One region of the Alishewanella sp. BS5-314 genome, then DNA from elsewhere that is predicted to be linked to it. Evidence: predicted binding sites of a transcription regulator. Region 1 holds the regulator's gene; each other region holds the start of a gene.

Evidence for each region. The regulator LexA, encoded in region 1, represses DNA repair genes until DNA is damaged. The targets are predictions, from matches to a motif close to TACTGTATNNNNATACAGTA.
Region 2: a site for LexA is predicted at 2,030-2,049, ahead of uvrD (DNA helicase II). Genes of this name have one in related genera too.
Region 3: a site for LexA is predicted at 2,080-2,099, ahead of uvrD (DNA helicase II). Genes of this name have one in related genera too.
Region 4: a site for LexA is predicted at 2,697-2,716, ahead of dinG (ATP-dependent DNA helicase DinG). Genes of this name have one in related genera too.

The regions. Positions count from the first base shown of each region.
Region 1 is NZ_JACEHJ010000001.1:884,533-892,581, forward strand. Features, by position in the region: gene H1D31_RS04145 (cytochrome c oxidase assembly protein) at 1-276, opposite strand, end outside; gene ctaD (cytochrome c oxidase subunit I) at 285-1,871, opposite strand; gene coxB (cytochrome c oxidase subunit II) at 1,875-2,945, opposite strand; gene lexA (transcriptional repressor LexA) at 3,364-3,987, opposite strand; gene plsB (glycerol-3-phosphate 1-O-acyltransferase PlsB) at 4,124-6,580, shown strand; gene tesB (acyl-CoA thioesterase II) at 6,565-7,434, opposite strand; gene H1D31_RS04175 (EVE domain-containing protein) at 7,496-7,954, shown strand; gene H1D31_RS04180 (hypothetical protein) at 7,988-8,049, shown strand, end outside.
Region 2 is NZ_JACEHJ010000002.1:2,733,969-2,742,017, forward strand. Features, by position in the region: gene xerC (tyrosine recombinase XerC) at 1-750, shown strand, start outside; gene H1D31_RS17210 (HAD-IA family hydrolase) at 750-1,457, shown strand; gene H1D31_RS17215 (hypothetical protein) at 1,450-1,839, opposite strand; gene uvrD (DNA helicase II) at 2,123-4,291, shown strand; gene H1D31_RS17225 (GNAT family N-acetyltransferase) at 4,292-6,367, shown strand; gene H1D31_RS17230 (hypothetical protein) at 6,434-7,225, shown strand; rRNA gene rrf (5S ribosomal RNA) at 7,790-7,904, opposite strand.
Region 3 is NZ_JACEHJ010000002.1:2,721,397-2,729,445, reverse strand. Features, by position in the region: gene xerC (tyrosine recombinase XerC) at 1-799, shown strand, start outside; gene H1D31_RS17160 (HAD-IA family hydrolase) at 799-1,506, shown strand; gene H1D31_RS17155 (hypothetical protein) at 1,499-1,888, opposite strand; gene uvrD (DNA helicase II) at 2,173-4,341, shown strand; gene H1D31_RS17145 (GNAT family N-acetyltransferase) at 4,342-6,417, shown strand; gene H1D31_RS17140 (hypothetical protein) at 6,484-7,275, shown strand; rRNA gene rrf (5S ribosomal RNA) at 7,840-7,954, opposite strand.
Region 4 is NZ_JACEHJ010000002.1:1,701,138-1,709,186, reverse strand. Features, by position in the region: gene H1D31_RS12330 (sulfite exporter TauE/SafE family protein) at 1-601, opposite strand, end outside; gene dinG (ATP-dependent DNA helicase DinG) at 635-2,695, opposite strand; gene H1D31_RS12320 (TonB-dependent receptor plug domain-containing protein) at 3,180-5,804, shown strand; gene H1D31_RS12315 (class I SAM-dependent methyltransferase) at 5,874-6,830, shown strand; gene H1D31_RS12310 (alpha/beta hydrolase family protein) at 6,910-8,049, shown strand, end outside.

The DNA.
Region 1 (8,049 bases):
CACATGCACCTCACCCGGATGTACCGTCAAACGGCGGATCTCCGGCTGAAAAATCCATGGCATGTCTTTATTCGGTCTGGCCAGAAACTCAATGGTCACTTCACGGCTGGTATCAATACCATCTGCCAGTACCGTAGCCGGTACATTTGAGGTTTTGCCATTGATGCCAGTGACTTCACAGAACACGTCGTAAAGTGGCACCAGCGCAAAGCCAAAACCAAACATTAGTACCGTTACCAGTAGCAGTTTGCTTACCAAAGTCCGATGCAGCTGCATAGGGCCTCCTATTTCACTTCCGGCGGTGTATCAAAGGTATGGTAAGGAGCCGGCGACGGCACCTGCCATTCCAGACCTTCAGCGCCTTCCCATACCTGTGCGGTCGCTTTTTCGCCGCCGCGGGCGCATTTGACGATTACCCAGACAAAAATCAGCTGCGATAAGCCAAACAGGAAGCCACCCACGCTGATAAAGGCATTGAAGTCGGCAAATTGCAGCGCATAGTCAGGGATCCGCCGTGGCATACCCGCCAGGCCAACGAAGTGCATTGGGAAAAACAACAGATTGACCGAGATCAGCGAACACCAGAAATGCAGCTGACCTAATCTTTCGTCGTACATATAGCCGGTCCATTTCGGTAGCCAGTAGTAGGCAGCGGCAATAATGGAGAACACCGCGCCGGATACCAGTACATAGTGGAAATGCGCCACTACAAAGTAGGTATCGTGATACTGGAAGTCCGCCGGCGTAATAGCCAGCATCAAACCGGAAAAACCACCGATGGTGAAGAGTACGATAAAGGCCAGTGCAAACATCATCGGGACTTCAAAGGTCATGGCACCACGCCACATGGTTGCGACCCAGTTAAACACCTTCACGCCGGTCGGCACGGCAATAAGCATGGTGCAATACATAAAGAACAGCGTGGCAAATACCGGCATACCGGTGGTAAACATATGGTGCGCCCAAACCAGGAACGATAAGACTGCGATACTGGCGGTGGCATAAACCATAGAGGCATAACCAAACAACGGCTTGCGGGCAAAGGTCGGTATGATAGCCGACACAATACCAAATGCCGGCAGGATCATAATGTAAACTTCCGGGTGACCGAAGAACCAGAAAATATGCTGGAACAATACCGGATCGCCGCCACCGGCCGCATCAAAGAAGCTGGTGCCAAAATACTTATCCGTCAATACCATAGTAACAGCGCCCGCCAGTACCGGCATCACCATAATCAGCAGGAAAGCGGTGATAAACCAGGTCCAGACGAACAGCGGCATCTTCATCCAGGTCATCCCGGGCGCCCGCATATTCCAGATGGTGACGATCACGTTGATGGCACCCATAATTGAGGAAATCCCCATAATGTGTACCGAAAACACGAAGAGCGCCGTGCTGTCATTACTGTAGGTAGTGGATAGCGGGGCATAGAAGGTCCAGCCGAAATCCGGACCACCACCCGGCATAAACAAACTCAGCAACAGGATCAGAAACGCAAACGGCAGGATCCAGAAGCTCCAGTTATTCATTCGGGGCAACGCCATATCCGGGGCGCCAATCATCATCGGGATCATCCAGTTCGCCAAGCCGGTAAAGGCTGGCATCACCGCCCCAAACACCATAATCAGACCATGTACTGTGGTCATCTGATTAAAAAATTGCGGCTCAACAAACTGCATGCCGGGTTGGAACAGTTCCAACCGGATCACCATCGCCATGCTGCCACCGATAAAGAACATCACTAAAGCAAACACCAGATACATGGTACCGATATCTTTATGGTTAGTAGTAAACAGCCAGCGTTTTATCCCGGTTGGCTTATGGTCATGATCATGGTCATGCTCGTGTTCATGTGTAATAGCTGACATCGCTTACTCTCCCTTACCCTGCTGCACAGCGTAAACATCCGCAGCCTGCACGGCATCACCGGTATTATTATCAAAGGCATTGCGGGTATAGGTAATGACCGCGGCCAGTTCTTTCAGGCTGAGCTGCCGGCCAAAGGCCTGCATCGCCGTACCAGGTTTACCATTGACGATAATATCGATATGGGCGCGCCGGTCATTCAGCACCAGCTGACTGCCGCGGATCGCCGGGAAGATGCCGGGTAAACCGTTACCGCTGGCCTGATGACAGGCAACACACCAGCCCTGATACACCCGTTCACCGGTAGCCATCAGTTCTGCCATGTCCATATTCATCGCCAGTAATTCACGCTCTGCTGCCTTTGCTGCGGCAATACGGGCTTCTTCCTGTACCACCCAGGCCTGGTAATCCGCAGGCTCTTTCGCAATCACTACTACTGGCATAAAGCCATGATCTTTACCGCAGAGCTCAGCACACTGACCACGATAAATGCCAGGCTCATCAACCCGGGTCCAGGCTTCATTAATAAAGCCGGGGTTAGCATCTTTTTTAACGGCGAAGGCGGGCACCCACCAGGAGTGAATCACGTCGTCAGAGGTCATCAGAAAGCGAACTTTTTTACCGGTGGGGATCACCAGCGGCCGGTCAACTTCCAGCAGATAGTTCTCGCCTTTGGCCAGCTTGTTAGCAATTTGCTCACGTGGGGTAGCCAACAGGGAGAAATATTCGATCTCATGATCAAGATATTTGTAATGCCACTTCCACTGCGAGCCCGTCACTAATACGGTGACATCTGCAGCCGAGGTATCTTCCATCGCGATTAAGGTTTTGGTGGCAGGTATTGCCATACCAATCAGAATCACCACCGGAATGGCGGTCCACAGAATTTCAACCTTAGTGCTTTCGTGAAACTGAGCCGGCTGCACTCCCCGCGCTTTGCGGTGGCGAATGATGGACCAGAACATGATCCCAAACACCACTGCACCGATAACGCAACAAATCCAGAAAATTGTCATATGCAGTTGATAAACCTGCTGACTAATTTCCGTAACGCCCCGGGTCATATTTAAAGGCATGGATGTTGATGCATTTGCCGATGCGGCAAAAAGCAGGGTCGGCAGCGACCAAAGCAGACAACGCGCGTTTGTCACTGTACTTCTCCTCTGTCATTTGCAAAGCAAATTGCAGAAACCAAGTACACAGAACTACACGGTTTTTTTACTACCCACCCAACCGAATCTATGTGCTATACCCTTCATCCTTAAAGATTCGGGGATATAAGTTTCGCAATTTATTATTGTTATTGTTCTTGGGTTGATTTCGAGGCTAGCGCTGAAATCAGTAGCGGCACACCTGTTGTTATTTTTTCGCCGGCTACCGTCTAAGAATTATCCAGGATGAAGATTATGTAAACCCCTAAAATGCAAAAGTGCCGATAAAACCAACAGGTCATACCAGCACTTTTAAAAATAAGCTATTGAGAAATTTTATAAATTATAACCAGCTACCGTTACGGATCACCCCAACTGCCAAGCCTTCTATGGCGAAAAATTGCTGTCGCAAGTCAACTTTTATCACCTCAAAATCCGGATTTTCCGGTAACAGCAATACCTGATGGCCATCGCGCTGAAAGCGTTTTACCGTGACTTCATCATCGACCCGCGCGACGATGACCTGACCTGGCTGCGCCTGCTGGGTTTTGTGCACGGCCAGTAAGTCGCCATCCAGAATACCGATATCCTGCATACTCATACCTTGCACCCGCAATAAGAAATCAGCATGCGGTTTAAACAGGTTGGCATCGATCTGGTAATGATCCTGGACATGCTCTGCTGCCAGGATCGGCTGACCGGCGGCGACTTTACCAATTAATGGCAAACCCAGTTGCTCCGGGGGCGCGTCCTCTTCCAGTAAACGGATCCCACGAGAGGTGCCGGGTAACATCGCGATCACACCTTTCTTGGCCAGAGCTTTTAAATGTTCTTCCGCTGCGTTAGCTGACTTAAAGCCCAGCCGCACGGCAATTTCTGCCCGCGTCGGCGGCATACCGGTTTCCTGTTGATAATCCTTAATCAGCTGCAGAATTTCTGCCTGTCGTGGAGTAAGAGGTCTGTTCATGCTGGCTACCCATACAGTATTTACTGTGAGTATATACAGTCTTTCTGGCCTTGCCAAGTTTTCAGCGCGAACAAAACTTGCTGCTATGATCAGCTATGCTATTCTTAGCGCCCATTTTTTTCAGGTCAGTAAGGTTATGTTGTCAGGCTTTAAGCTGTTTACCAAACTGTTACGATGGCCCATCCGGCTGTTGGTGAAATATAAAATTGTGCCCGATAATCCTCTGCATGCGCTTGGAGTCGAGCCCGGACGGCCCTTGCTGTATATCTGCCATACTGAGTCCGCCAGCGATTTGGCAACCTTACGCCGGGTATGTCAGCAGTTACAATTACCTGATCCGCTATCGAAGGTGCAATTAGGGTCACAGCTATTACCACGAACCCTGTTTCTGGAGCAACCACACCGGCTGATCGGCGGGCGTGGCAAAACCCGGGCCCTGCAACAAGGCCAGCAATTGTTAGCCGCCCATCTGGCACAGCCTGAGCTAAGAGCGCAGTTAATGCCGGCTGCCATTTTATGGGGCCGGGCACCGGGTAAAGAGAACAGCATTAAATGGCTGATTGGCGAAGCACACTCACCAAACTGGCTGGCAAAATTACTTATTGTGCTAATTTCCGGACGCCATACGCTGGTGCGACTGAGTAAACCCGTGGATCTGCAACAAATGGCGGCCCAGTTTGGTTCCGCACCGGAAACGGCGCGTAAACTGTTACGGATGTCGCGGATCCACTTTTACCGGCAACGGCTGGCGGCAACCGGGCCCAAACTGATGCAACGTAATCAGTTATTTAATGCGTTATTGGCTTCACCGGCGCTGAAAAAGGCCATTGCCGACGAGGCCGAGACTAAACGCATCAGTTATCAGGCGGCCCAGCAGGAAGCCCGCAAGTTATTGCAGGAAATTGCCGCAGACTACCGCACCTCGACACTGCGCTTTGGCGACCGTATCCTTAGCTGGTTATGGCAAAAACTCTACTACGGTATCAAGGTAAAAAATGCCGATCAGCTGCGCGAGCTGGCACAAAAAGGGCACGAAATTGTCTATGTCCCCTGTCACCGCAGCCATATGGATTACTTATTACTTAGCTACATCATCTATCATCAGGGCCTGGTGCCGCCGCATATTGCGGCCGGTATTAATCTGAACTTCTGGCCAGCCGGTACCATTTTCCGCCGCGGTGGCGCTTTCTTTATCCGACGCAGCTTTAGTGGCAACAAGCTGTACTCAGCCGTATTCCGTGAATACCTGAGTTTGTTGTTTATCAAAGGTTATGCCGTCAAGTATTACACTGAAGGCGGTCGCAGCCGCACCGGCCGGCTGTTGCAGCCCAAAACCGGCATGCTGGCGATGACAGTACAGTCGATGCTACGCGGTATCGATCGCCCGGTCACGCTGGTACCGGTGTATCTGGGTTACGAGCATGTGATGGAGGTCAATACCTACCTTAGCGAACTGCAGGGCTCAGGTAAGCAAAAAGAATCGGTGTTTGGCGTACTGAAGGCAATCCGTAATCTGCGCGATTATGGCTATGGCTATGTCAACTTTGGCGAGCCGATTTCACTGAACCAGTATCTGAGCCAGCAAGTGCCAGCGTGGAAAAGTGAAATTAACCCACTGGAAGCACCTAAACCGCAGTGGTTAAATCCGGTGACCGGCAAGTTGTCCGAGCAGATTATGCGGCATATCAATCAGGCGGCGGCATTGAACAGCATTAACCTGATTGCCCTCTGTTTGCTGGCCAGCGATAAGCATAGCCTGACCCGGCAAGAGCTGGTGCAACAGCTGCAAGCCTATCTGACGCTGCAGCAAGCAGCACCCTATCATGCTAATGTCAGCCTGCCAGAACAAAGTGCCGAGCAAATGCTGGAGCATGCGGCCAAGATGCAAAAAATCATGCTGACGGCAGACAGTTTCGGTGAACTGGTCAGTCTAAGCCCGCAGCAAGCGGTACTGATGAGTTATTACCGGAATAATATTCTGCATCTGTTTATCCTGCCGGCCATTCTGGCTTCAGCTGTGCTCAGACAACAGCGACTCAGTTTGACTGAATTGCAAAGCCTGGCCGAACAACTGTATAGCCTGTTAAAACATGAGCTATTTTTGCAGGTGCCCTCACTGCAGCACTATATCAGGCAACTGGTGCAACAACTGCAGGCGCAGGGGTTATTAATACAGGACGGCGAAGATTATCTGGCACCACCGCAGCACAGCCGCGAATATATGATGTTAGATTTACTGGCGCACAATGCCGAACATACGCTGCAGCGCTATGCCATGGTCTTTAACCTGCTGCGGGCGCATGGCCCGCTGCCGCGCCCGGAGCTGGAGCAGCAAAGCCATCAGCTGGCGCAACGTTTACTAACCTTGCATGGCATCAATGCGCCGGAATACTACGACAAGAATCTGTTTGCCGGCTTAAGCCAGGCATTAAAACTGGAGGGTTACTGTCAGTCAGATCAGGACAACCGGTTACAGGCAACGCCAGCCTTGTCGCGGCTGGCGGCTACCGTTAACTTGCTGTTGCGTAGCGAAGTGTTACAGAGTATTCACAGCATTATGCCGGAGGCCGCAACCACTCAACCCGGCTCCTGATACTCGCGGATCACCCCTTGCTGGATAGTGGTCGCCACCAGTTTACCATCGCGGGTAAAAAACTGGCCTTGCACTAAACCCCGGCCGCCGGATGCGGCCGGGCTATCCACAGCGTAGAGCAACCAATCATCAAAACGAAAATCCTGATGAAACCACATGGCATGGTCGATAGTGGCGACCTGCATATTTTTCGCCATAAAAGAACGACCATGCGGCTGCAAAGCAGTAGGCAGAAAGTTAAAGTCTGATGCATAGGCCAGCAGATATTTATGCACCCGCAGATCATCTGGCATGCTGCCATTGGCTTTAAACCAGACATAACGCTTTGGCGCACTGACCACCGGCGAAAACGGATTTTGAAAATCCACCGGCCGCATTTCGATCGGTTTTTCGCAGATAAACTTACTGCGTAACTTTTCCGGAATTTGCGCCGCATGCTGTTGGTAGAAATCGAGATCCGATACCAGCTGATCCGGGCCCGGTACCTGTGGCATGTTGAGCTGATGTTCAAAGCCCAGCTCCTCATCCTGGAATGACGCCGTCATATAGAAGATCGGTTTACCATACTGAATGGCACTGACCCGGCGGGTACTAAAGCTTTTGCCATCACGGATATTGTCAACTTCATAGACAATCGGCTTGCTGGCATCACCCGGGCGTAAGAAATACGAATGGAACGAATGTAATTTACGCTCTTCGGGCAGCGTTTCTTTGGCTGCCGATAGCGCCTGGCCCATCACCTGACCACCGAACACCGCCTTAAACCCCAGATCCTGACTTTGGCCGCGGTATAAGCCCAACTCTATGGTCTCAAGTTTCAGCAGTGATAATAAATTCGCAAGTACCTGACTCATACGGTAACCTTTTCCGCTAGCAAGAGGGGTTATTCTGCCGTAATTACCGGAGCCTGGCAAAATGAACTATTGGTTATTTAAAACTGAACCCAGCGAATGCAGTATTGACGATTTTGCGCGCGCACCGACAACCCCTATTGTTTGGGAAGGTGTGCGCAATTATCAGGCGCGAAACTTTCTGCGCGATGGTGTCGTGGTCGGCGATCAGGTGTTGATCTACCATTCCAGTTGCAAAGACATTGGTGTGGCCGGAATTGCGGAAGTGGTCAGAGCAGCTTATGCTGATCCCAGTCAATTTGACCCCCGTAGCCCTTATTACGATGCGAAAAGCTCGCCGCAGCAACCGCGTTGGGTCGCCGTCGATTTGCGTTTTGTAAACAAATTACCCAGACTAATAACACTGGACAAAATTAAAAGCTCGGCTAAGATGGCTGAGTTGCCTGTTGCACAAAAAGGCAGCAGATTGTCAGTGATGCCAGTTACGATACAACAATGGCGGGATCTATTAGCGTTACAATAGTCCCTCACTTAATCCTGTGTTTTGGAGCCCGTTATGCTAGCTATACAGGTACAGGAAAGGCGCCAGACGGAAAAGGACCTTAATTATTTTTGGGA
Region 2 (8,049 bases), on a different contig from region 1:
TTGCAACGACAGTTTTTACGCTTCCGCAAAAGCGGCCTCAGTGCCCGCTCACTGAGTCTGGCGGCCTCAGCACTGCGCAGTTTTTACCGCTACGGTATCAGCCAGCAGTGGTTAAGCCAGAACCCGGCCGATTATCTCAAGCTGCCAAAACCGGACAAAACCCTGCCCAAACAGCTGGAAATTGAACAAATCAGCCAGTTGCTGAGCTTTGACAGCCACGACGATATTCTGGCCTGCCGCGATAAAGCGATGCTGGAGCTGTTTTATTCTTCCGGCTTGCGGCTGACCGAGCTGGTTGCACTGAATTTGCCGGATTTACAACTGAGCGAAGCCTTAGTGCGGGTTACCGGTAAGGGCAATAAGCAACGCCAGTTACCGGTTGGCCGGATGGCGCGCTCGGCGCTGCGCGAATGGCTGGTGCAGCGCCCGGCGCTGTTAGATGCAGATACGCCAGCCGCCGATCAACAGGCACTGTTCTTAAGTATCGAGCGGCAGCGTATTTCACCGCGCCAGGTCAGAGAACGGGTTTTACACTGGGCTAAACAACAAGGCTTGGGGCAACAGTTACATCCGCATATGCTACGTCACTCTTTTGCCAGCCACTTATTGCAATCCAGTGGCGACCTGCGCGGCGTACAAGAGCTATTGGGCCATGCCAATCTCAGCACCACCCAGGTGTATACCCACCTGGATTTTCAGCATCTGGCCAAGGTTTATGATAGCGCCCATCCAAGGGCCAGGAAGAAATAATGCAATTATTTAAAGCCTTACAACCTATTTCGGTATTGTCTTTCGATTTAGACGATACCCTGTACGACAATAAACCAGTAATTGCCGCCGCCGAAGCTGCCATGCTGCACAGTCTGGCACAGCATGCCCCGATCACCCGCGGTTACGACAGTGATTTTTGGTGGCAGCAGCGCCGTTTACTGGCTAAGGCCACACCGGAGATCCGCCATGATTTAGGCCGTTGGCGTCTACTGGGTATTGAAGCCGGCTTAGTCAGTTTAGGCTTAAGCCAGTGTGAGGCAGGCGAGATTGCCGAACTGGCTTATACCGCATTCTGGCAGGAACGCACCAATATCAAGATCAAGCCGGAAGTCAAAGCGCTGCTAACGGCGCTGGCCAGCCGTTATCAACTGGTTGCGATCACCAATGGCAATGCCTGTATTCAGAAAATGGGCTTAGGCGAGTTATTTGAGTTTAGTCTGCAAGCCGGCCCGGATGGCCGAATGAAACCCTACGCCGATTTATTTCTTACCGCCGCCAACCGGTTACAAACCGCGCCACAGCATATTCTGCATATCGGCGACAGCCACCGTGCCGATGTGATGGGCGCGCTAAATGCCGGTTGCCAGGCCGCCTGGTTGGATCACCTACAGCAGCCGGTCACTATCCTGCCGCATCTGCGCCTGACAGCGCTGGCACAGCTTGCCGCCCTTCTGGATGCTAACTAGCACGTGGTTTATGTTGACGAAAACCGGCCACAATCCAGCTGAGTATCAGATAGATTAATAGCGGTGGTAATGTCGCTAATACCAAGATAAAAATCAGATTTTGTCGCTTAGCCTCGGTAACTTGAGTAAGTTGCGCTTGGTAGTGAGCCAACCATTGTTCCGGGCTTAAAGGTGAACCAACAAGAATTTGTTCAAATACCCCTCCATCATCAGAGACTATCGTATCTTGCTGCGCCTTTTGATAACGCTCTACTGTTGCTTGTAGTTCAGCAATGCTGCTTTCGGCAACAGTAAACTGGGAATATGCAATATAAGCCAAATAACTTAGCCAGGTAACAACGATGACAAAGTAGATTCTCTGCCATCCATTTAAACCTTGCATTAATTTACTCCTTTAAATTTCCATTCATACCATTTTAGTTGGCCAACGCAACAAGGTGTTTGTATTCTTTATTTGCCAAAAAACTAACAACTTGAACCTATCATATAAATACCCCCTCACAAGGCGCACGATCTGTACACCTATTACCCTATTTGGATAAAGGCTTTCTAAAACATCTCAGGAAGATAGTAACTGGTTATTTATCCACTAAATCACCCCTCTGACTTGGCGCCCCGCTGCTGGCTGTTATAATGCCCCGATACTAAGTAAACGAGGCCAACTAATGGATGTTTCTTACCTGCTGGACGGGCTAAATGATAAACAACGCGATGCGGTAGCGGCCCCCCCGCAACATATGCTGGTACTGGCCGGGGCCGGTAGTGGTAAAACCCGGGTGCTGGTGCATCGCTTAGCCTGGTTAATGCAGGTAGAGCGGGTTGCGCCCTACAGTTTGCTGGCCGTAACCTTTACCAATAAAGCGGCGCAGGAAATGCGCGCCCGGATTGAAAGCACCATTGGCGTCAGCCTGAATAATCTGTGGATGGGTACCTTTCATGGCCTGTCACACCGTATGCTGCGCGCCCATTATCAGGAAGCCGGTTTACCGCAAGGCTTTCAGATCATCGATTCTGACGACCAGTTACGGCTGGTGAAGCGGGTATTAAAAGCGCTGAATCTGGATGAAAAGCACTGGCCAGCCAAACAGCTGCAGTGGTTTATCAATGCCCGTAAAGATGAAGGCCAACGCCCGGGTATGCTGGACGCCGGTGGTGATTACAGCCTGGCGCAAATGATTAAGATCTATGCCGCGTATCAGGAAATGTGTGATCGCGCCGGTCTGGTCGATTTTGCCGAAATCTTGCTGCGCAGCTTTGAGCTGTTAAAGCAGAATGCCGAGGTGCGCGGCCACTATCAGCAGCGTTTCCGCCATATTCTGGTCGATGAGTTTCAGGATACCAACGCCATTCAATACCAGTGGCTGCGATTGCTGGCCGGCAGCAGTGCTAAGGTAATGATTGTCGGTGACGATGATCAGTCGATCTACGGTTGGCGCGGCGCCCGCGTTGAAAATATCCAGCAGTTTTTAAAAGATTTTGACGGGGCGGATACCATCCGCCTGGAGCAAAACTACCGCTCCACTGCAACAATTTTGAAAGCTGCCAATGCGGTGATCAGCAATAACCAAAGCCGGCTTGGCAAAGATCTGTGGACCGACGGTAGCGAAGGCGAAAGTATTTCGCTGTATACCGCCTTTAACGAGCTGGATGAAGCCCGCTTTATCGTCAGCCGTATCCGCGACTGGCATAACAAGGGTAATCCGCTCACCGATACTGCCATTCTGTATCGCAATAACGCCCAGTCACGGGTGTTGGAAGAGGCGTTAATTCAGGATGGTTTACACTATCGTATCTATGGCGGCCTGCGCTTCTATGAACGGCAGGAAATTAAAGATGCGCTGTCTTATCTGCGGCTGATTAACAACCGTCAGGATGACGCGGCGCTGGAGCGGATTATCAATACACCGGCCCGCGGTATCGGTGATACCACCCTGGATAAAGTACGGCAGCAAGCGCGCGCGCAGGGGCAGACGCTATGGCAGGCATTAGAGCAACTGTTGCAGGAAAAGCAGCTTAGTGGCCGTGCGGCGAATGCCATCGCGCAATTTATGCAGTTAATTGGCCAGTTGGATGCTGAGCTGACCGAGCTGCCACTGCACGAGCAGGCTGAACATGTGATCAAACAATCCGGGCTCTATGCCATGTATCAGGCGGAAAAAGGTGAGAAAGCCCAAACCCGTATAGAAAACTTAAACGAGCTGATCACCGCCTGCCAGAACTTCGACAGCCCACTGCTGGAAGAAATGAGCCCGCTGTCGGCGTTTTTATCTCAGGCGGCGCTGGAAGCGGGTGAATATCAGGCGGAAGAGCATTCCGATGCGGTGCAGCTGATGACGTTGCACACCGCCAAAGGTCTGGAATTCCCGTTAGTATTTGTGTGTGGCCTCGAGGAAGGTCTGTTCCCCAGCCAGCAAAGTGGCGATGACCCGATTAGGCTGGAGGAAGAGCGACGCCTTTGTTATGTCGGCATGACCCGCGCTATGCAAAAGTTGTATTTATGCCATGCCCAAAGCCGCCGTTTATACGGCCAGGAACAATATCCGAAACCGTCGCGCTTCTTACGCGAGTTGCCGGCCGAGTGTGTCGAAGAAATCCGTTTAACCACGCAGGTTAGCCGGCCGCTGGTTAATAACCGCTTTAGCGGTGCCGCCAGCCACAGCGCCTTTGAAAACACCGGCTTTAAGCTCGGGCAACGGGTGCTGCATGAAAAATTTGGCGAAGGCACTGTCCTGAATTACGAAGGCAGCGGCCCGCAATCGCGCATTCAGGTCAACTTTGATCAGTTGGGCAGCAAATGGCTGATGACCGCATATGCCCGGCTGGAAGCGATCTAAATGCGACTGCAGCAGCTCGGCCAGTTGTTACAGCAGGCCGCTGCACAGCGGGTACGGCTGCCAGTATGGCTGCAAGGTGAGCCTGCCGCCTTATTGCACCTTGCCAAACAACTGCTGGCGCAGTTTGCGCCAGAGCGTTGTTGGTGGCTGGGGAGTGAGGCTCCGGAGCAGTGCACAGCGCTTAAGCAGGCGAAAGCGCATCAGTTGCTGGGCACCGAATGTGACTGGCTGGTGATTAACGCCTGTAGCGGCTTTAACGGCGATCAGATCGCCGCTGCCAGTGGCGCCCTAAAAGCGGGTGGCTTGTGGCTGCTGCTGACACCGCCTACCGACAGTTGGCTGGCACAGCCCAATCCGGACCATCAGCCGTTATTATCCTACCCACTGACGCCGCAGGCCGGCGCGCAAGGCTTTACTGCTTTTTGGCGCAATACTTTGCAACAAGCCAATCTGTTGCACGCCCAACTTACAGCGGATGGCGATATTCAGATCCTGCAACAACCCACTTTTCCCCCGCTAGCCGTGGCGGCTGAGTGTCAGCCGCCTTTTAAAACTGCCGGGCAGCAGACAGCCGTGGCGGCTATTGTAAAGGTAGTAACAGGTCATCGCCGTCGCCCGCTGGTATTAACCGCCGATCGCGGCTGTGGTAAGTCGGCTGCACTGGGGCTGGCCGCAGCAGAGCTGGCTAAGCAGGGAAAACAGCGTATCCTGATCACGGCCCCCTCCCAGCTTCAGGCCAGTGTTGCTCTTGCGCACTTCGCCAACCAGGTCCAGCAAGCGCAGCAAAATGTCCTGCAATTTATCGCGATTGACCAGTTATTGGCTGAGCTGCCAGTCGCTGATCTGGTGCTGGTGGATGAAGCTGCAGCCCTGCCGGCCCCGCAATTACAACAGCTGGTTAATCACTATAGCCGCTTGGTGTTTGCCAGCACCGAGCATGGTTACGAAGGCACAGGCCGGGGTTTTCAGTTAAGGTTTCAGCCTTATTTAGCGCAACAATGTCCTGACTGGCGGCAGCTACGCTTAACCGAGCCAATCCGTTATCAAGCGCAGGATCCGCTGGAGCAGTTAATCCGGCACAGCTTTCTGTTAAAACTGGACTTGCCCGAGCCTGCATACGACAGTACTCAAGCTGTGCTGTTAAAGCATTATCAACATCACGACTGGCTGGTCGAGCCGGAAAAGCTGCAGCAGGTCTTTGCTTTGCTCAGCTTTGCCCACTATCAAACCCAGGTTAAAGATTTACTGGCGTTATTAGAAAACGCTGCTCTCGCGGTGTATACGCTGGAGCAAAACGGCCAATTACTTGGCTGTATGTTGCTTAGCAGCGAAGGCGAGTTTAGCGCCGAACTGGCAGAGCAGATCTATCAGGGCAAGCGGCGGGTACAGGGGCATCTGCTGGCGCAAAGTCTGGCCTTTCATCTTGCCGAGCCCGGATTGGCGTGCCTAAAACTAGCGCGCATTATGCGCATCGCCATAGTGCCCGGCTTACAACAGCTTGGGCTGGGTAGCCAGCTACTGCAATTGGTCAGTGATGAACTTAGCCGCCGTGGTTATCATTATCTTGGTAGTAGCTTTGGCGCCACGCCGAGCTTATTAGGTTTTTGGCAGCGCAATGCTTTTTTGCCAATCCGCCTCGGTCAACAACTGGATAAAGCCAGCGCCGAACCTTCGGTACTGGTATGTAAAGCCTTACAGGGTGACACTGCTACGGTCAGCCGTCTGGCTGAACATTTCTCGCAGCAACTGTATCTGGAGCTCAGCGAATACCCGTCGGATCTGCAACCTGCATTAATGCTGCAGCTGGTTAAACCGCCACTGCGTATCCTTAGCCCTTTTGAGCGACAGCAACTTAGCTTGTTTGCCAACGGGCAACGACCTTATGAACTGGTGGCAACCTTGCTGGTCTATTGGTTTAACCAGCACCGGTTACAGTTAGATCCGCTGGCAACTGCCGTCTTTATCGCCCGTTGCTGGCAAAGACAGCCCTGGTCACTGCTTGCCAAGCGGTTTCAACTCGCCGGTAAAGCCGCCATTATTAAACTGATGCAGCAAAGCGTCGCCAAACATCATTAAACAGCGCAGAAATAGTGGGGCTGGCTGCCGAAAGCTGGTACAGTCAGGAAAATTTGCGGAGACCTTATGCTTAGTCTGTTATCGTTGTTACTTGCCACCAGTCAGCCGAGCCTGGAACACCTTAGCCAGTCCGAGCGCAGCCTGCTCCAGGCCGCCTTGGCAGCGCAGCAAGCTCATAGCGTGCTAAGCGTGCAATATGAAGCATGCCAATCACAACGCGACTACCGTCAGGCCGGTTTACCGGATTTGCAGCTGTTACGCTCGGCGATCGAGGCCAAACTGCAGCTGCCATATCAGAATTTCCTGTTCGCCAGCCGACAAGCCGGTGACTGGCAACGCCTACAACCGCGTGACCCTCTGCAAGCTGGTAGCTGTGATGAATTTAACCGCTATCGTGAGAATCTGGATCAGTACGAGTTACAACTGTTTGCATTGGAGATTGCCGAACCACTGGCAAGCAGTTTAACTGCTAACCAGAACGAAGCTGCAAGCGCACAGCAGTTGCTGCTATTACGCGGTTATTTGCAACGCTCCAGCAGTGTTGCCATCGCCCGGGTATTCGACCGCAGCCAACTAAATGCGATCGAGCAGGCCAATTTTCTGCATCCCGACTATCAGAGTCGTTACATCTTCCGGCTGGAACAGGGCTGGCGTAGCGTCATGCCAGTCTATATGGGTATGCATAGCCAATTTAATGAACAGGATATCGCCAAACAAGCCAGTGAATGGCTGATCTTTCTCGATACCCAAAAGCAATTTATCGCCGCCAGGCCATTAACAGAGGTATCGGCATTGCTTGCAGAGCTTGGCCCTGCCGAATGGACTTTTGATCTTAATGGCAATTTGATCCGCAAATAGTTACTGCTGCGGATCTTTGTCGTTTATGCAAAGTCGGCGACAGCTAGCTCTCTGTTAGTAACTTCTTGTATTCCTTGGTTAGTCTTTTTTATCACTATCGCAGGATGACTCCGGTACGGCGGGCGTACCGGAGTCTGGGTGTGGTGTACTCGTTTAGTTTGGCGCTTCGTGCAGGGCGTGCGTAGTCGTAGTGCGGCGTGTCATTGATGGCACGGATATCGCTCGCTGTGATAAGTCTTTGGTGGGGTTTGGCTTAATCTTGTCTATCACTATCGCAGAATGACTCCGGTACGGCGGGCGTACCGGAGTCTGAGTGTGGTGTACTCGTTTAGCTTGGCGCTTTGTGCAGAGGCAGTTTGGTCGAAGTGCGATAAAGCATGGCGACAACTTCGTCAGGAACGAAGTTGGACTGCCGCAGGCAGGTCGTGAAGCGATGCAGGCCAAGGAAGGCCTGCACAATGCCACCAGCGCAGCGCTGTGGCTGCCATGCGAGTGTAGTACACCCGCGTAGCGGATAAAGCAAAAAGCCCACTCGACTGAGTGGGCTCTTTGGCTTTATGAGGTGCCTGGCGGTGTACTACTCTCGCATGGCGAATGCCACACTACCATCGTCGCAGCTGCGTTTCACTTCTGAGTTCGGAATGGAATCAGGTGGTTCCACAGCGCTATTGCCACCAGGCAAAAAACTGTCGGGAACAGTTTTTAACGCACTTTAGTGCGGCCCGCTTGCGGGTCAAATCCAGGATAGGATTTGATAAAAACCGTTGCCATTACTTAGCAAGCTTCTAGTTCGCACACTGTATTCTTTCTTTAAAACATCTTGG
Region 3 (8,049 bases), on a different contig from region 1:
TGCGCTGCATGCTGAAGCAGCCAGCTGGTTTGTGCTCAGTGAACAACAATTGCAACGACAGTTTTTACGCTTCCGCAAAAGCGGCCTCAGTGCCCGCTCACTGAGTCTGGCGGCCTCAGCACTGCGCAGTTTTTACCGCTACGGTATCAGCCAGCAGTGGTTAAGCCAGAACCCGGCCGATTATCTCAAGCTGCCAAAACCGGACAAAACCCTGCCCAAACAGCTGGAAATTGAACAAATCAGCCAGTTGCTGAGCTTTGACAGCCACGACGATATTCTGGCCTGCCGCGATAAAGCGATGCTGGAGCTGTTTTATTCTTCCGGCTTGCGGCTGACCGAGCTGGTTGCACTGAATTTGCCGGATTTACAACTGAGCGAAGCCTTAGTGCGGGTTACCGGTAAGGGCAATAAGCAACGCCAGTTACCGGTTGGCCGGATGGCGCGCTCGGCGCTGCGCGAATGGCTGGTGCAGCGCCCGGCGCTGTTAGATGCAGATACGCCAGCCGCCGATCAACAGGCACTGTTCTTAAGTATCGAGCGGCAGCGTATTTCACCGCGCCAGGTCAGAGAACGGGTTTTACACTGGGCTAAACAACAAGGCTTGGGGCAACAGTTACATCCGCATATGCTACGTCACTCTTTTGCCAGCCACTTATTGCAATCCAGTGGCGACCTGCGCGGCGTACAAGAGCTATTGGGCCATGCCAATCTCAGCACCACCCAGGTGTATACCCACCTGGATTTTCAGCATCTGGCCAAGGTTTATGATAGCGCCCATCCAAGGGCCAGGAAGAAATAATGCAATTATTTAAAGCCTTACAACCTATTTCGGTATTGTCTTTCGATTTAGACGATACCCTGTACGACAATAAACCAGTAATTGCCGCCGCCGAAGCTGCCATGCTGCACAGTCTGGCACAGCATGCCCCGATCACCCGCGGTTACGACAGTGATTTTTGGTGGCAGCAGCGCCGTTTACTGGCTAAGGCCACACCGGAGATCCGCCATGATTTAGGCCGTTGGCGTCTACTGGGTATTGAAGCCGGCTTAGTCAGTTTAGGCTTAAGCCAGTGTGAGGCAGGCGAGATTGCCGAACTGGCTTATACCGCATTCTGGCAGGAACGCACCAATATCAAGATCAAGCCGGAAGTCAAAGCGCTGCTAACGGCGCTGGCCAGCCGTTATCAACTGGTTGCGATCACCAATGGCAATGCCTGTATTCAGAAAATGGGCTTAGGCGAGTTATTTGAGTTTAGTCTGCAAGCCGGCCCGGATGGCCGAATGAAACCCTACGCCGATTTATTTCTTACCGCCGCCAACCGGTTACAAACCGCGCCACAGCATATTCTGCATATCGGCGACAGCCACCGTGCCGATGTGATGGGCGCGCTAAATGCCGGTTGCCAGGCCGCCTGGTTGGATCACCTACAGCAGCCGGTCACTATCCTGCCGCATCTGCGCCTGACAGCGCTGGCACAGCTTGCCGCCCTTCTGGATGCTAACTAGCACGTGGTTTATGTTGACGAAAACCGGCCACAATCCAGCTGAGTATCAGATAGATTAATAGCGGTGGTAATGTCGCTAATACCAAGATAAAAATCAGATTTTGTCGCTTAGCCTCGGTAACTTGAGTAAGTTGCGCTTGGTAGTGAGCCAACCATTGTTCCGGGCTTAAAGGTGAACCAACAAGAATTTGTTCAAATACCCCTCCATCATCAGAGACTATCGTATCTTGCTGCGCCTTTTGATAACGCTCTACTGTTGCTTGTAGTTCAGCAATGCTGCTTTCGGCAACAGTAAACTGGGAATATGCAATATAAGCCAAATAACTTAGCCAGGTAACAACGATGACAAAGTAGATTCTCTGCCATCCATTTAAACCTTGCATTAATTTACTCCTTTAAATTTCCATTCATACCATTTTAGTTGGCCAACGCAACAAGGTGTTTGTATTCTTTATTTGCCAAAAAACTAACAACTTGAACCTATCATATAAATACCCCCCTCACAAGGCGCACGATCTGTACACCTATTACCCTATTTGGATAAAGGCTTTCTAAAACATCTCAGGAAGATAGTAACTGGTTATTTATCCACTAAATCACCCCTCTGACTTGGCGCCCCGCTGCTGGCTGTTATAATGCCCCGATACTAAGTAAACGAGGCCAACTAATGGATGTTTCTTACCTGCTGGACGGGCTAAATGATAAACAACGCGATGCGGTAGCGGCCCCCCCGCAACATATGCTGGTACTGGCCGGGGCCGGTAGTGGTAAAACCCGGGTGCTGGTGCATCGCTTAGCCTGGTTAATGCAGGTAGAGCGGGTTGCGCCCTACAGTTTGCTGGCCGTAACCTTTACCAATAAAGCGGCGCAGGAAATGCGCGCCCGGATTGAAAGCACCATTGGCGTCAGCCTGAATAATCTGTGGATGGGTACCTTTCATGGCCTGTCACACCGTATGCTGCGCGCCCATTATCAGGAAGCCGGTTTACCGCAAGGCTTTCAGATCATCGATTCTGACGACCAGTTACGGCTGGTGAAGCGGGTATTAAAAGCGCTGAATCTGGATGAAAAGCACTGGCCAGCCAAACAGCTGCAGTGGTTTATCAATGCCCGTAAAGATGAAGGCCAACGCCCGGGTATGCTGGACGCCGGTGGTGATTACAGCCTGGCGCAAATGATTAAGATCTATGCCGCGTATCAGGAAATGTGTGATCGCGCCGGTCTGGTCGATTTTGCCGAAATCTTGCTGCGCAGCTTTGAGCTGTTAAAGCAGAATGCCGAGGTGCGCGGCCACTATCAGCAGCGTTTCCGCCATATTCTGGTCGATGAGTTTCAGGATACCAACGCCATTCAATACCAGTGGCTGCGATTGCTGGCCGGCAGCAGTGCTAAGGTAATGATTGTCGGTGACGATGATCAGTCGATCTACGGTTGGCGCGGCGCCCGCGTTGAAAATATCCAGCAGTTTTTAAAAGATTTTGACGGGGCGGATACCATCCGCCTGGAGCAAAACTACCGCTCCACTGCAACAATTTTGAAAGCTGCCAATGCGGTGATCAGCAATAACCAAAGCCGGCTTGGCAAAGATCTGTGGACCGACGGTAGCGAAGGCGAAAGTATTTCGCTGTATACCGCCTTTAACGAGCTGGATGAAGCCCGCTTTATCGTCAGCCGTATCCGCGACTGGCATAACAAGGGTAATCCGCTCACCGATACTGCCATTCTGTATCGCAATAACGCCCAGTCACGGGTGTTGGAAGAGGCGTTAATTCAGGATGGTTTACACTATCGTATCTATGGCGGCCTGCGCTTCTATGAACGGCAGGAAATTAAAGATGCGCTGTCTTATCTGCGGCTGATTAACAACCGTCAGGATGACGCGGCGCTGGAGCGGATTATCAATACACCGGCCCGCGGTATCGGTGATACCACCCTGGATAAAGTACGGCAGCAAGCGCGCGCGCAGGGGCAGACGCTATGGCAGGCATTAGAGCAACTGTTGCAGGAAAAGCAGCTTAGTGGCCGTGCGGCGAATGCCATCGCGCAATTTATGCAGTTAATTGGCCAGTTGGATGCTGAGCTGACCGAGCTGCCACTGCACGAGCAGGCTGAACATGTGATCAAACAATCCGGGCTCTATGCCATGTATCAGGCGGAAAAAGGTGAGAAAGCCCAAACCCGTATAGAAAACTTAAACGAGCTGATCACCGCCTGCCAGAACTTCGACAGCCCACTGCTGGAAGAAATGAGCCCGCTGTCGGCGTTTTTATCTCAGGCGGCGCTGGAAGCGGGTGAATATCAGGCGGAAGAGCATTCCGATGCGGTGCAGCTGATGACGTTGCACACCGCCAAAGGTCTGGAATTCCCGTTAGTATTTGTGTGTGGCCTCGAGGAAGGTCTGTTCCCCAGCCAGCAAAGTGGCGATGACCCGATTAGGCTGGAGGAAGAGCGACGCCTTTGTTATGTCGGCATGACCCGCGCTATGCAAAAGTTGTATTTATGCCATGCCCAAAGCCGCCGTTTATACGGCCAGGAACAATATCCGAAACCGTCGCGCTTCTTACGCGAGTTGCCGGCCGAGTGTGTCGAAGAAATCCGTTTAACCACGCAGGTTAGCCGGCCGCTGGTTAATAACCGCTTTAGCGGTGCCGCCAGCCACAGCGCCTTTGAAAACACCGGCTTTAAGCTCGGGCAACGGGTGCTGCATGAAAAATTTGGCGAAGGCACTGTCCTGAATTACGAAGGCAGCGGCCCGCAATCGCGCATTCAGGTCAACTTTGATCAGTTGGGCAGCAAATGGCTGATGACCGCATATGCCCGGCTGGAAGCGATCTAAATGCGACTGCAGCAGCTCGGCCAGTTGTTACAGCAGGCCGCTGCACAGCGGGTACGGCTGCCAGTATGGCTGCAAGGTGAGCCTGCCGCCTTATTGCACCTTGCCAAACAACTGCTGGCGCAGTTTGCGCCAGAGCGTTGTTGGTGGCTGGGGAGTGAGGCTCCGGAGCAGTGCACAGCGCTTAAGCAGGCGAAAGCGCATCAGTTGCTGGGCACCGAATGTGACTGGCTGGTGATTAACGCCTGTAGCGGCTTTAACGGCGATCAGATCGCCGCTGCCAGTGGCGCCCTAAAAGCGGGTGGCTTGTGGCTGCTGCTGACACCGCCTACCGACAGTTGGCTGGCACAGCCCAATCCGGACCATCAGCCGTTATTATCCTACCCACTGACGCCGCAGGCCGGCGCGCAAGGCTTTACTGCTTTTTGGCGCAATACTTTGCAACAAGCCAATCTGTTGCACGCCCAACTTACAGCGGATGGCGATATTCAGATCCTGCAACAACCCACTTTTCCCCCGCTAGCCGTGGCGGCTGAGTGTCAGCCGCCTTTTAAAACTGCCGGGCAGCAGACAGCCGTGGCGGCTATTGTAAAGGTAGTAACAGGTCATCGCCGTCGCCCGCTGGTATTAACCGCCGATCGCGGCTGTGGTAAGTCGGCTGCACTGGGGCTGGCCGCAGCAGAGCTGGCTAAGCAGGGAAAACAGCGTATCCTGATCACGGCCCCCTCCCAGCTTCAGGCCAGTGTTGCTCTTGCGCACTTCGCCAACCAGGTCCAGCAAGCGCAGCAAAATGTCCTGCAATTTATCGCGATTGACCAGTTATTGGCTGAGCTGCCAGTCGCTGATCTGGTGCTGGTGGATGAAGCTGCAGCCCTGCCGGCCCCGCAATTACAACAGCTGGTTAATCACTATAGCCGCTTGGTGTTTGCCAGCACCGAGCATGGTTACGAAGGCACAGGCCGGGGTTTTCAGTTAAGGTTTCAGCCTTATTTAGCGCAACAATGTCCTGACTGGCGGCAGCTACGCTTAACCGAGCCAATCCGTTATCAAGCGCAGGATCCGCTGGAGCAGTTAATCCGGCACAGCTTTCTGTTAAAACTGGACTTGCCCGAGCCTGCATACGACAGTACTCAAGCTGTGCTGTTAAAGCATTATCAACATCACGACTGGCTGGTCGAGCCGGAAAAGCTGCAGCAGGTCTTTGCTTTGCTCAGCTTTGCCCACTATCAAACCCAGGTTAAAGATTTACTGGCGTTATTAGAAAACGCTGCTCTCGCGGTGTATACGCTGGAGCAAAACGGCCAATTACTTGGCTGTATGTTGCTTAGCAGCGAAGGCGAGTTTAGCGCCGAACTGGCAGAGCAGATCTATCAGGGCAAGCGGCGGGTACAGGGGCATCTGCTGGCGCAAAGTCTGGCCTTTCATCTTGCCGAGCCCGGATTGGCGTGCCTAAAACTAGCGCGCATTATGCGCATCGCCATAGTGCCCGGCTTACAACAGCTTGGGCTGGGTAGCCAGCTACTGCAATTGGTCAGTGATGAACTTAGCCGCCGTGGTTATCATTATCTTGGTAGTAGCTTTGGCGCCACGCCGAGCTTATTAGGTTTTTGGCAGCGCAATGCTTTTTTGCCAATCCGCCTCGGTCAACAACTGGATAAAGCCAGCGCCGAACCTTCGGTACTGGTATGTAAAGCCTTACAGGGTGACACTGCTACGGTCAGCCGTCTGGCTGAACATTTCTCGCAGCAACTGTATCTGGAGCTCAGCGAATACCCGTCGGATCTGCAACCTGCATTAATGCTGCAGCTGGTTAAACCGCCACTGCGTATCCTTAGCCCTTTTGAGCGACAGCAACTTAGCTTGTTTGCCAACGGGCAACGACCTTATGAACTGGTGGCAACCTTGCTGGTCTATTGGTTTAACCAGCACCGGTTACAGTTAGATCCGCTGGCAACTGCCGTCTTTATCGCCCGTTGCTGGCAAAGACAGCCCTGGTCACTGCTTGCCAAGCGGTTTCAACTCGCCGGTAAAGCCGCCATTATTAAACTGATGCAGCAAAGCGTCGCCAAACATCATTAAACAGCGCAGAAATAGTGGGGCTGGCTGCCGAAAGCTGGTACAGTCAGGAAAATTTGCGGAGACCTTATGCTTAGTCTGTTATCGTTGTTACTTGCCACCAGTCAGCCGAGCCTGGAACACCTTAGCCAGTCCGAGCGCAGCCTGCTCCAGGCCGCCTTGGCAGCGCAGCAAGCTCATAGCGTGCTAAGCGTGCAATATGAAGCATGCCAATCACAACGCGACTACCGTCAGGCCGGTTTACCGGATTTGCAGCTGTTACGCTCGGCGATCGAGGCCAAACTGCAGCTGCCATATCAGAATTTCCTGTTCGCCAGCCGACAAGCCGGTGACTGGCAACGCCTACAACCGCGTGACCCTCTGCAAGCTGGTAGCTGTGATGAATTTAACCGCTATCGTGAGAATCTGGATCAGTACGAGTTACAACTGTTTGCATTGGAGATTGCCGAACCACTGGCAAGCAGTTTAACTGCTAACCAGAACGAAGCTGCAAGCGCACAGCAGTTGCTGCTATTACGCGGTTATTTGCAACGCTCCAGCAGTGTTGCCATCGCCCGGGTATTCGACCGCAGCCAACTAAATGCGATCGAGCAGGCCAATTTTCTGCATCCCGACTATCAGAGTCGTTACATCTTCCGGCTGGAACAGGGCTGGCGTAGCGTCATGCCAGTCTATATGGGTATGCATAGCCAATTTAATGAACAGGATATCGCCAAACAAGCCAGTGAATGGCTGATCTTTCTCGATACCCAAAAGCAATTTATCGCCGCCAGGCCATTAACAGAGGTATCGGCATTGCTTGCAGAGCTTGGCCCTGCCGAATGGACTTTTGATCTTAATGGCAATTTGATCCGCAAATAGTTACTGCTGCGGATCTTTGTCGTTTATGCAAAGTCGGCGACAGCTAGCTCTCTGTTAGTAACTTCTTGTATTCCTTGGTTAGTCTTTTTTATCACTATCGCAGGATGACTCCGGTACGGCGGGCGTACCGGAGTCTGGGTGTGGTGTACTCGTTTAGTTTGGCGCTTCGTGCAGGGCGTGCGTAGTCGTAGTGCGGCGTGTCATTGATGGCACGGATATCGCTCGCTGTGATAAGTCTTTGGTGGGGTTTGGCTTAATCTTGTCTATCACTATCGCAGAATGACTCCGGTACGGCGGGCGTACCGGAGTCTGAGTGTGGTGTACTCGTTTAGCTTGGCGCTTTGTGCAGAGGCAGTTTGGTCGAAGTGCGATAAAGCATGGCGACAACTTCGTCAGGAACGAAGTTGGACTGCCGCAGGCAGGTCGTGAAGCGATGCAGGCCAAGGAAGGCCTGCACAATGCCACCAGCGCAGCGCTGTGGCTGCCATGCGAGTGTAGTACACCCGCGTAGCGGATAAAGCAAAAAGCCCACTCGACTGAGTGGGCTCTTTGGCTTTATGAGGTGCCTGGCGGTGTACTACTCTCGCATGGCGAATGCCACACTACCATCGTCGCAGCTGCGTTTCACTTCTGAGTTCGGAATGGAATCAGGTGGTTCCACAGCGCTATTGCCACCAGGCAAAAAACTGTCGGGAACAGTTTTTAACGCACTTTAGTGCGGCCCGCTTGCGGGTCAAATCCAGGATAGGATTTGATAAAAACCGTTGCCATTAC
Region 4 (8,049 bases), on a different contig from region 1:
AGGCCGCCAGCGAAAAACCGTTACTGACAAAGTTCATGGTACGGGCGACGCCACTGGTTAGCAGCAGATTAATTTTATATAGCGCCATAGTCGACACCATCCAGAACGCACCGGCGCCGGGGCCGGCGACGCCATCATAAAAACCCAGCGTCAGGCCCTGTGCCCGTTGTTGCCAGTACAGTTTTGGCCCGGGTTTGGGTAGTGTCAGGCGGTCATCCGGCTGCATCCGGTTAAACAGGGTATAGATGGCGGCAAACAGGATCAGTAACGGCAGGATCTTTTCTAACAGCGCGGTACTGAGTTGATCGACCACCAGTGTGCCGAGCAGGGCACCGATGGCGGTAAAGACTAAACTGTTGCGCCAGTAATGTGGGTTAAATAGCTGCTTACGATAATAGGTTAAGGAGGCGGTAAAGGAGCCAAAGGTTGCCGCCAGTTTGTTAGTGCCCAGTACCACATGCGGCGGTAAACCGGCCGTCAGCAGGGCTGGTACCGTCAATAAACCACCGCCACCGGCAATGGCATCAATATAGCCGGCGATAAAGGCGACACCACAGAGCAGTAATAAGAGTTCAAAGGTCAGATTCAGATCCACAAGCAAGGCCAGGTCCTGTTAGGTTTACTGCTGCAACAGTCAGTATTGAATGGTTCGGCGAAACGGCGGCAGCGTATCCAGCATAGCCTTGCCATAGCTTTTAGTCACCAGCCGCCGGTCCAGGATCACGATACGACCGTGATCCTGCTCTTGTCGCAGCAGTCTACCACAAGCTTGTACCAGTTTCTTCGCAGTTGCCGGTAAACTCTGTTGTAAAAACGCATTGCCGCCGCGGGCGCTAATCGCCTCGCTTTGGGCTGCCTCCAGCGGCGAGGTCGGCACCGCAAACGGCAGCTTGGTGATAATCAGGTTAGTCAGCAACTTGCCCGGCAGATCCAGACCTTCGGCAAAGCTTTGGGTGCCGAATAAAATACTGCTGCCACCGGCCTGTACCTTTTCCTGATGCAGCTGCAACAGGGCCTGTCGTGAGGCTTCCCCCTGTACCAGTATCGAAAAACCGCTGCTACGCAGCGCACTGGCGACTTCCTGCATCTGCCAGTAAGAGGCAAACAGCACCAGTGTGCCAGCGGGGTGATCCAGATAACCTGGTAATAAACGGATTAGCTCCTGGCTAAAGGTTGGATCGGTCGGCTCACAGCGGGTAGGAGGTAAAATAATTTCCGCTTGCTCGGCATAGGCAAAGGGCGAGTCGACCTGTAAACACTGCAGTGCGTCGAAGTCCAGTAAGCCCAGCTCGCGTTTGGCATGTTCAAAGCTGTTCAGTAGCCTGAGTGTGGCTGAGCAGAGCACCACGGCAAAGGCCGGCTGAAATAATAACTGTTGTAGCTTGTAACTGACACTCAGCGGGCAGGCATGTAAATACAGCGGGCTCTGCGCACTGGTGCGGCTTAGCCAGCGTGCCTGGCTGGCAATGTCTTTTTGTGGTTGCGCCAGCAGTTGCCACAGTTGTTGTTGTTGCTCGAGCCTTAAGCGCAGGCTGGCCAGTTCATGGATCAGCTGCGGTTGGCTGCGCAGCAATTTCGGTTGCTCGGTCAGTTGTTGTTGTAATTCGTTAAGTAGCCGCTCTGTGGTCGTTAAGGCTTTATTGCTGGTTTCTGCCAAGGGTTCGGCCTGTTGCTGCCATAGCCGCGGTAGGGCCGCATGCGGAAAGCGGTACTCTGTTTGCTCAGCTTGATTAAACCACTGCGGTAAAAAGTCTTTTAAACTGCGTTCAACAGGTTTAAGCGCAGCGGCAAAGTCACTGAGTAAGTCATCTAACTTTAACAGGTCTTTTAAGCTACGCTCGGTCAACAGCCCTTGCAGCACCTGCAGTTGCTTGCGGGCCTTCTCCAGCCAGGCTTGTTGCTGGCTTAACTGGGCGCTGGCGCTGAGTAAGTCCCGGCCGCAATCAGCCAGATGATGGGCTTCGTCTATCACATAGATGCAGTCTTCCGCTGCCGGTAACACCGCATTACCTGCCAGCAGATCGGACAACAGCAGGCTATGATTTACCACCAGCACGTCTGAATCAGCAATTTCTGCGCGGGCCAGATGAAAGGGACACTGCAGATGTTGCCGTTGTTGCTTATGACAGATATGGGCATCGGCCTGTAACTGTTGCCACAGTGAATCCGGCACTGCTTCGGTTAGCGTATCGCGATCGCCCAACCAGCGACGGTGTTGCCAGTCACTAAGCAGCCGTTGTAACAAGGCCTGCTGGGCCGCATCCGGGCAAAAATCGGCATCGGCAAATAAGGTGGGTTGCTCAATTAATTGCTGTAAGCGTTCAATACAGGCATAGCGCTGGCGGCCTTTAACCAGGGTAAAGTTAAACTGCAGGCTGCTGTGTGTCAGAAAAAACGGCAAATCCTTATTCACCAGCTGTTCCTGCAGTGCCACTGTCGCGGTGGCAATGACCAGCTTTTTGTTATGGGCCAGCGCATAGGGTAGGCTACCCAAAATATAGGCCAGAGATTTACCGGTGCCGGTACCGGCTTCAATTAAACCTAAACGTTGTTGCCGGTGGTAGTCGCCGGCAATAATTTTGCTGATCTCGGCAATTAGCTTATTTTGCGCGGGGCGTGCCCGGTAACCCGGTAAGTGTTGGCGTAAATTTTGATGGCAAAGCCGGATTTGCTGTTTCAGTTGCTCACTAAGCATAGGCTGTATATCTTTACAGTTTTGCCAAGTTTACCCTGCTTTGGCCGCAGTGACTAGTCGTCAGTTATTGTCACTTTGCCGTGCGCATGATGAGAAAATGAGCAATTGCTCGGTGGTAAGAGCAGTTTTTTATAGTAAGAAATAGTTTACATTTAAAATCAGGCATTCGGCAGTGTTGCTGGTTTTTTATGCGGTTTGGGGCTGGTTGCGGTCAGGTTTTCGGTAAATTGCCGCTGAATTTACGCGAAATGCTAGCTTCTTGTAAAACTTCCGATCTTTTATGGCTGCCGCTGCGGATAGCTTTCGCTCTGTGATGACCAGTATTTATGCAAATTGTTCCGTAAAAGCGGTTGACCCTGCGGAAAAATTGCGTTTATTATCAGGACGCGTTACTCGGGGTCAGTTTCAGTTAATAAGAAATAACCCCGTCTTAAATCCAGTAACTGAAAAACAGAATCACTCAATGTGGTCCAGGGAGAAATACATGTACTCGAATAATAAATTAAGCAAGGCTGTGCGCTTAGCCATCGCTTTCGGTGCCGCTTCAGCGTTCGCCGGTACTGCTGTTGCACAAGACGCACAGCAGGAAGAAGAAGCCGCTAAAGTTGAGCGGATTGAAGTAACAGGTTCACGTATCAAACGTACGGACCTGGAAGGTGCGTTACCAGTAACGGTTATCGATCGTGAAATGATCGATATGTCTGGTCAGCTGTCGGTATCAGACTTACTGCGCGGCACTACCTTCAACTCAACCGGTTCTTTCCGTCCACAATCAGGTAGCTCTGCCCAAGGCACCGCTTCAATCAACCTGCGTGGTTTAGGCTCTGACCGTACTCTGGTGCTGGTCGACGGCCGTCGTCTGCCAAAATCACCTTCAACTGGTGATAGCCAGGATTTGAACTCTATTCCTATCGGTGCGGTAGAGCGGATTGAAATTCTGTCAGACGGTGCATCTGCGATGTACGGTTCTGATGCAATGGGTGGTGTAGTTAACATCATTACCCGTAAAGACTTTAACGGCGTTGAGTTTAACGTCAGCATGGGTGAAGCTTCTGTTCCGAAAGAAGGTGGCGACACTGAAAGCGGTTCAGTAGTATTTGGTTCATCTAATGCCAAAACCAGCCTGATTGGTGGTGTGTCTTGGAACAAACGCGACATCGTATTTGAACGCGATTACCCGTGGGTAGTACCAGGCAGCTCTGTTTATGGTAACAACTGGATCAACGCAGACTTTACCGGTAACTTCTCTGCTATTCCAGGTGGCTGTTCTGAAGAAAACTTTATCGCTACGACAATCTCTGGCGAGCCACGTTGTCAGTACAACTTCAACGCCACTAACGCTAACGAAGCTTCTACCCGCAACGAATCTATGTTCGTTAAAGCCCGTCATCAGGTGACTGACGACTGGCAAGTGTATATGAATGCATCTGCAACCAAGTCTGCTTCTTTCGGTCGTTATGCTCCGGCTCCGGACTGGGCACCAGTATCTGCGACCAGCGTAAACAACCCAACCAACCCGAACGCCTGGTTCTACAACCCGGCTAACCCGAATGCCGTGCCATTTAACCCGGCAATCGGCGCACCACGTGAAATCGAAATTTACCACCGTTACGCCGCCTTAGGTAACCGTGATGGTTACGTAAATAACGAAGGTTCTGACTTCCTGGTTGGTGCTCAAGGTATGTTAGGCAATGTAGATCTTGACTTCGGTGTACGTCGTAACCGCAGCAAGACCTATGATATCGGCTACAACTATATCGTACGTTCTACCGCCTGGGATTATATCGAACGCGGTATCTATGACTTACAGCGTCCAAGTGCGAACGACGAAGATGTGCTGAATGCGATGAAAGCCACTATTTCTCGTATTTCATTCTTTAACCAGGACGAAGCCTATATCAGCGGTTCTTTCGATATGTTCGAAGTTGGCGCCGGTATGGTTCAGGGTGTTCTGGGTGCCGAATACCGTAAAGAAGACTATCAGGATCAGTATGACTCGCTGTCAGAAGCTGGCCAGATTGGTGGTTCAGCCGGTAACTCAGCTGGTGGTGACCGTAGCGTGAAATCAGCCTTCTTCGAAACGCTGGTACCAATTCTGGATAACCTGGAAATGTCGTTAGCTGGCCGTTACGACAAATACTCAGATTACGGTAATGACTTCGCACCAAAAGTGTCTTTCCGTTTTGAGCCAATGGACGGTCTGGTAATGCGTGCATCTTGGGGCCAGGGTTTCCGTGCTCCAACGCTGCCAATCCTGACGCAGAAGACGACCTTCTCTGCGGTATCGGTTAACGATGCGCAGACTTGTGCTGTATTAGGTTCTTGTCCGGTTCAGGTTGACACCTTTATCCGTGCTAACCCTAACCTGAGCTCAGAGCAATCTGACCAGTACACTGTGGGTCTGGCTTATCAGCCAACTGACTGGTTGAACTTCTCAGTTGACTACTGGAATACTAAGATCACCAACAAGATCACCTATTTCGGTCCTTCTACAATCCTGGAGCGTTTAGCTGCCGGTGATTCACTGCCAGCTGGTATCGGTATTACCCGTCGTCAGAACGGTTCTATCAGCGAAGTTCTGGCCGGTTATGGTAACGAGGGTGAAGTTAACACTGATGGTATCGACCTCAACGCCCGCACCAACTTTGACTTCGGTGCTTTCGGTCGTCTGAACCAGAACCTGCAAATTGCCTACACTCGTAACTATGACGAGGGTGGCCGTAATTTCGTGAAAGATCCTGGCTTCCCGCAGATGCGTGCAACCTTACAGAACGTGTATGTGTTCGGTGACATCGATGTGGCCTACAACCTGAACCTGATCGGCAATAGCTTCCGCTGTGGTTTGGGTCAGACTCCAGGTGGTGCTGCTAACCGTAACGGTTGTGTGAACTCAGCTAACGCCCCACGTGATGGTAACTGGGGTACCTATGTGACGCACGATCTGCAAGTTAGCTACAACCTGCCTTGGGATGGTAAGATCACTGTTGGTGCTCTGAACATTTTCGAGAAGTTACCTTCACTGCGCCCATACGACGGTCGTGATTATAACTTCGACCTGTATGATGGTTGGGGTCGTCAAACCTACGTACGTTACAGCCAGTCTTTCTAAGGTTGTAACCCTAAGTTAAAAAGGCGGGCATAGCCCGCCTTTTTTTATCTGTGCAAAACAGGAGTAACAATGGAACACTGGACAGCATACTGGCAAGCAACCACTAGTCTGAACAGTTTTGCTGAGGGCGAAGCGGCAACAGGTTATCAGGGGGAGCTGGCGCATTTTTGGCAGACGCAGTTGGCAGATTTGCCTAATGACGCTTTGATTGCTGATCTGGGCACTGGTAATGGTGCTCTGGCGCTGTTGCTCGCCGAGCAGAGGCTGTTACAGCAGAAAGAATGGCGTATTCTGGCGCTGGATGCGGCGGCAATCCGGCCACAAGCAGGTTTGGCCCAGCAACCCCGTTATGCAGAGTTGGCAGCAACAATCCGCTTTTACCCACAGATAGCGATGGAACAGTTACCTTTTGCCAGAAAAAGTATGGATTTATTAGTCAGTCAGTTTGCACTGGAATACAGTAAGTTAGAGCTTAGCCTGGCCGAAGCGGTGCGGGTATTAAAGCCTGGTGGCCGCTTGGTAGCGATCATGCATAGCCACGAGACAGCTCTGGCAAAAGACAGTGCGTTGGCGTTATCGGTGATGACAGCACTTAATGCTGGCAACGGTATCCTTGACCGGATCCAACAGCTATTGCAATTGGTCACTCACCTATATGCTCAGCAGCAGCTACCAGAGCATAACGCCGGGTTTATACAGGCTAACCGTCAGCTATTAACGCAGGTTAAGCAATATCAGCAGCAACTCTCTGTGGCGGAGCTGGACTGGTTTCAGTATCTGTTTGCACCCTTTGCGGCACTATTGTTCCAGCCTAAAGCAGAAAACAACCAACAATTTTTGCTACTCAGACAACAACTGAACTACTACCGGCAACGACTGGCCGATCAACAAGCCGCTTGTATTACACCGCTTCGTCGGCAGTTAATAGATCAGTTAATGCAACAGCTGGGCTGGCAAACTTCCTGGCAGGAACTCAGGGTCGAGAGAGAGCTCTTTGGCCTCAGCCTAACCAGTTTTGCTTGCTAACGCTCGGGCTAAATGTAACTAAACTGAAAATTTCATGCTATAGTGATGCTGTTTTTTTCGCGTTAACGGAGTAACTAAGGTGTATCTAGTCAGATTAATGTTTTTAGCGCTGATGTCGCTGTTGTTTGTACCCACCAGCCATAGCGCCACTATTCCAACCAGTCATTTTTTTGAACATGCCAAAGTGCGCAATATGAAATTGTCGCCTGATGGCAGACAGGTAGCCTTCAGCTATGAAGAAGGTTCTGAAGTCCGGTTGGCGGTGATGCAACTCGCTAATATGCAAGTCAGAAGCAGCTTTACCTTTGGTGACAATAAGCATGTGCTGAATTTTCACTGGGCCAATAACGAGCGTATTCTGATGGAGGTGGCGGAAATCACCGGCAATCTGGTGACGATGCAAGGCACGGCAGTCGATCTATATGCCGCCAATGCCGATGGCAGTCGCCGTAATCTGATTTTTAAAACCGAATTATCCACCTATAACATTCTGCATTTATTACCTGAGCAAGCTGACCGGATCCTGATTGGCAAATACCATTGGGCGGAAAAAAGCGGTATGCGCGCTTTTACGCTGGATATTAACCGTGGTACTGAGCGCTTTTTAGATGACCAACCCCCCGGCGTCGTCGCCAGCTTGATGGCTGATAACAGTGGTGTGTTGCGGATGGGCGTGGAGTTTATCGAAGGCAAAGAGTTTGATGACAATAAAACGGTATTGCATATCAAACAGCAGGGGCAATGGCAACGTCTGGAGCTGCCGGCAAAGCGGCTGAATCCGATAGTGCAACCACTAGGCTTTAACGCTGATAATACCATTGCGTACTTTATTTCTAATTTCGATATAGCAGAGGGCGATCGTCACGGCTTATTCGCCTATCACTTTAATGAGCGGCAACTGGAGTTAGTGGCGCGCCATGATTATGCCGATATCAATGGCCGTTCACTGGCTCATGATGGCGAGTTACTGGCGGTTGATTATGTCGCTGGTATTGCCGAACATGAATTTATTACCGCCTCGCACCCCGGCGCCTTATTACTGGCAGGATTAAAGAATGCTTTTGCCGGCCAAAAAGTAACTATTACCTCTTTTGACCGCAAGGGGCAGCTGGCGCTGTTTCATGTTAGCGCAGACCGCAACCCGGGCGAATTCTATCTCTACGATCTGCAAAAAAAGCAGGCGCGTTACCTGGCATCAGTTAAACCCAACCTAAAAGCG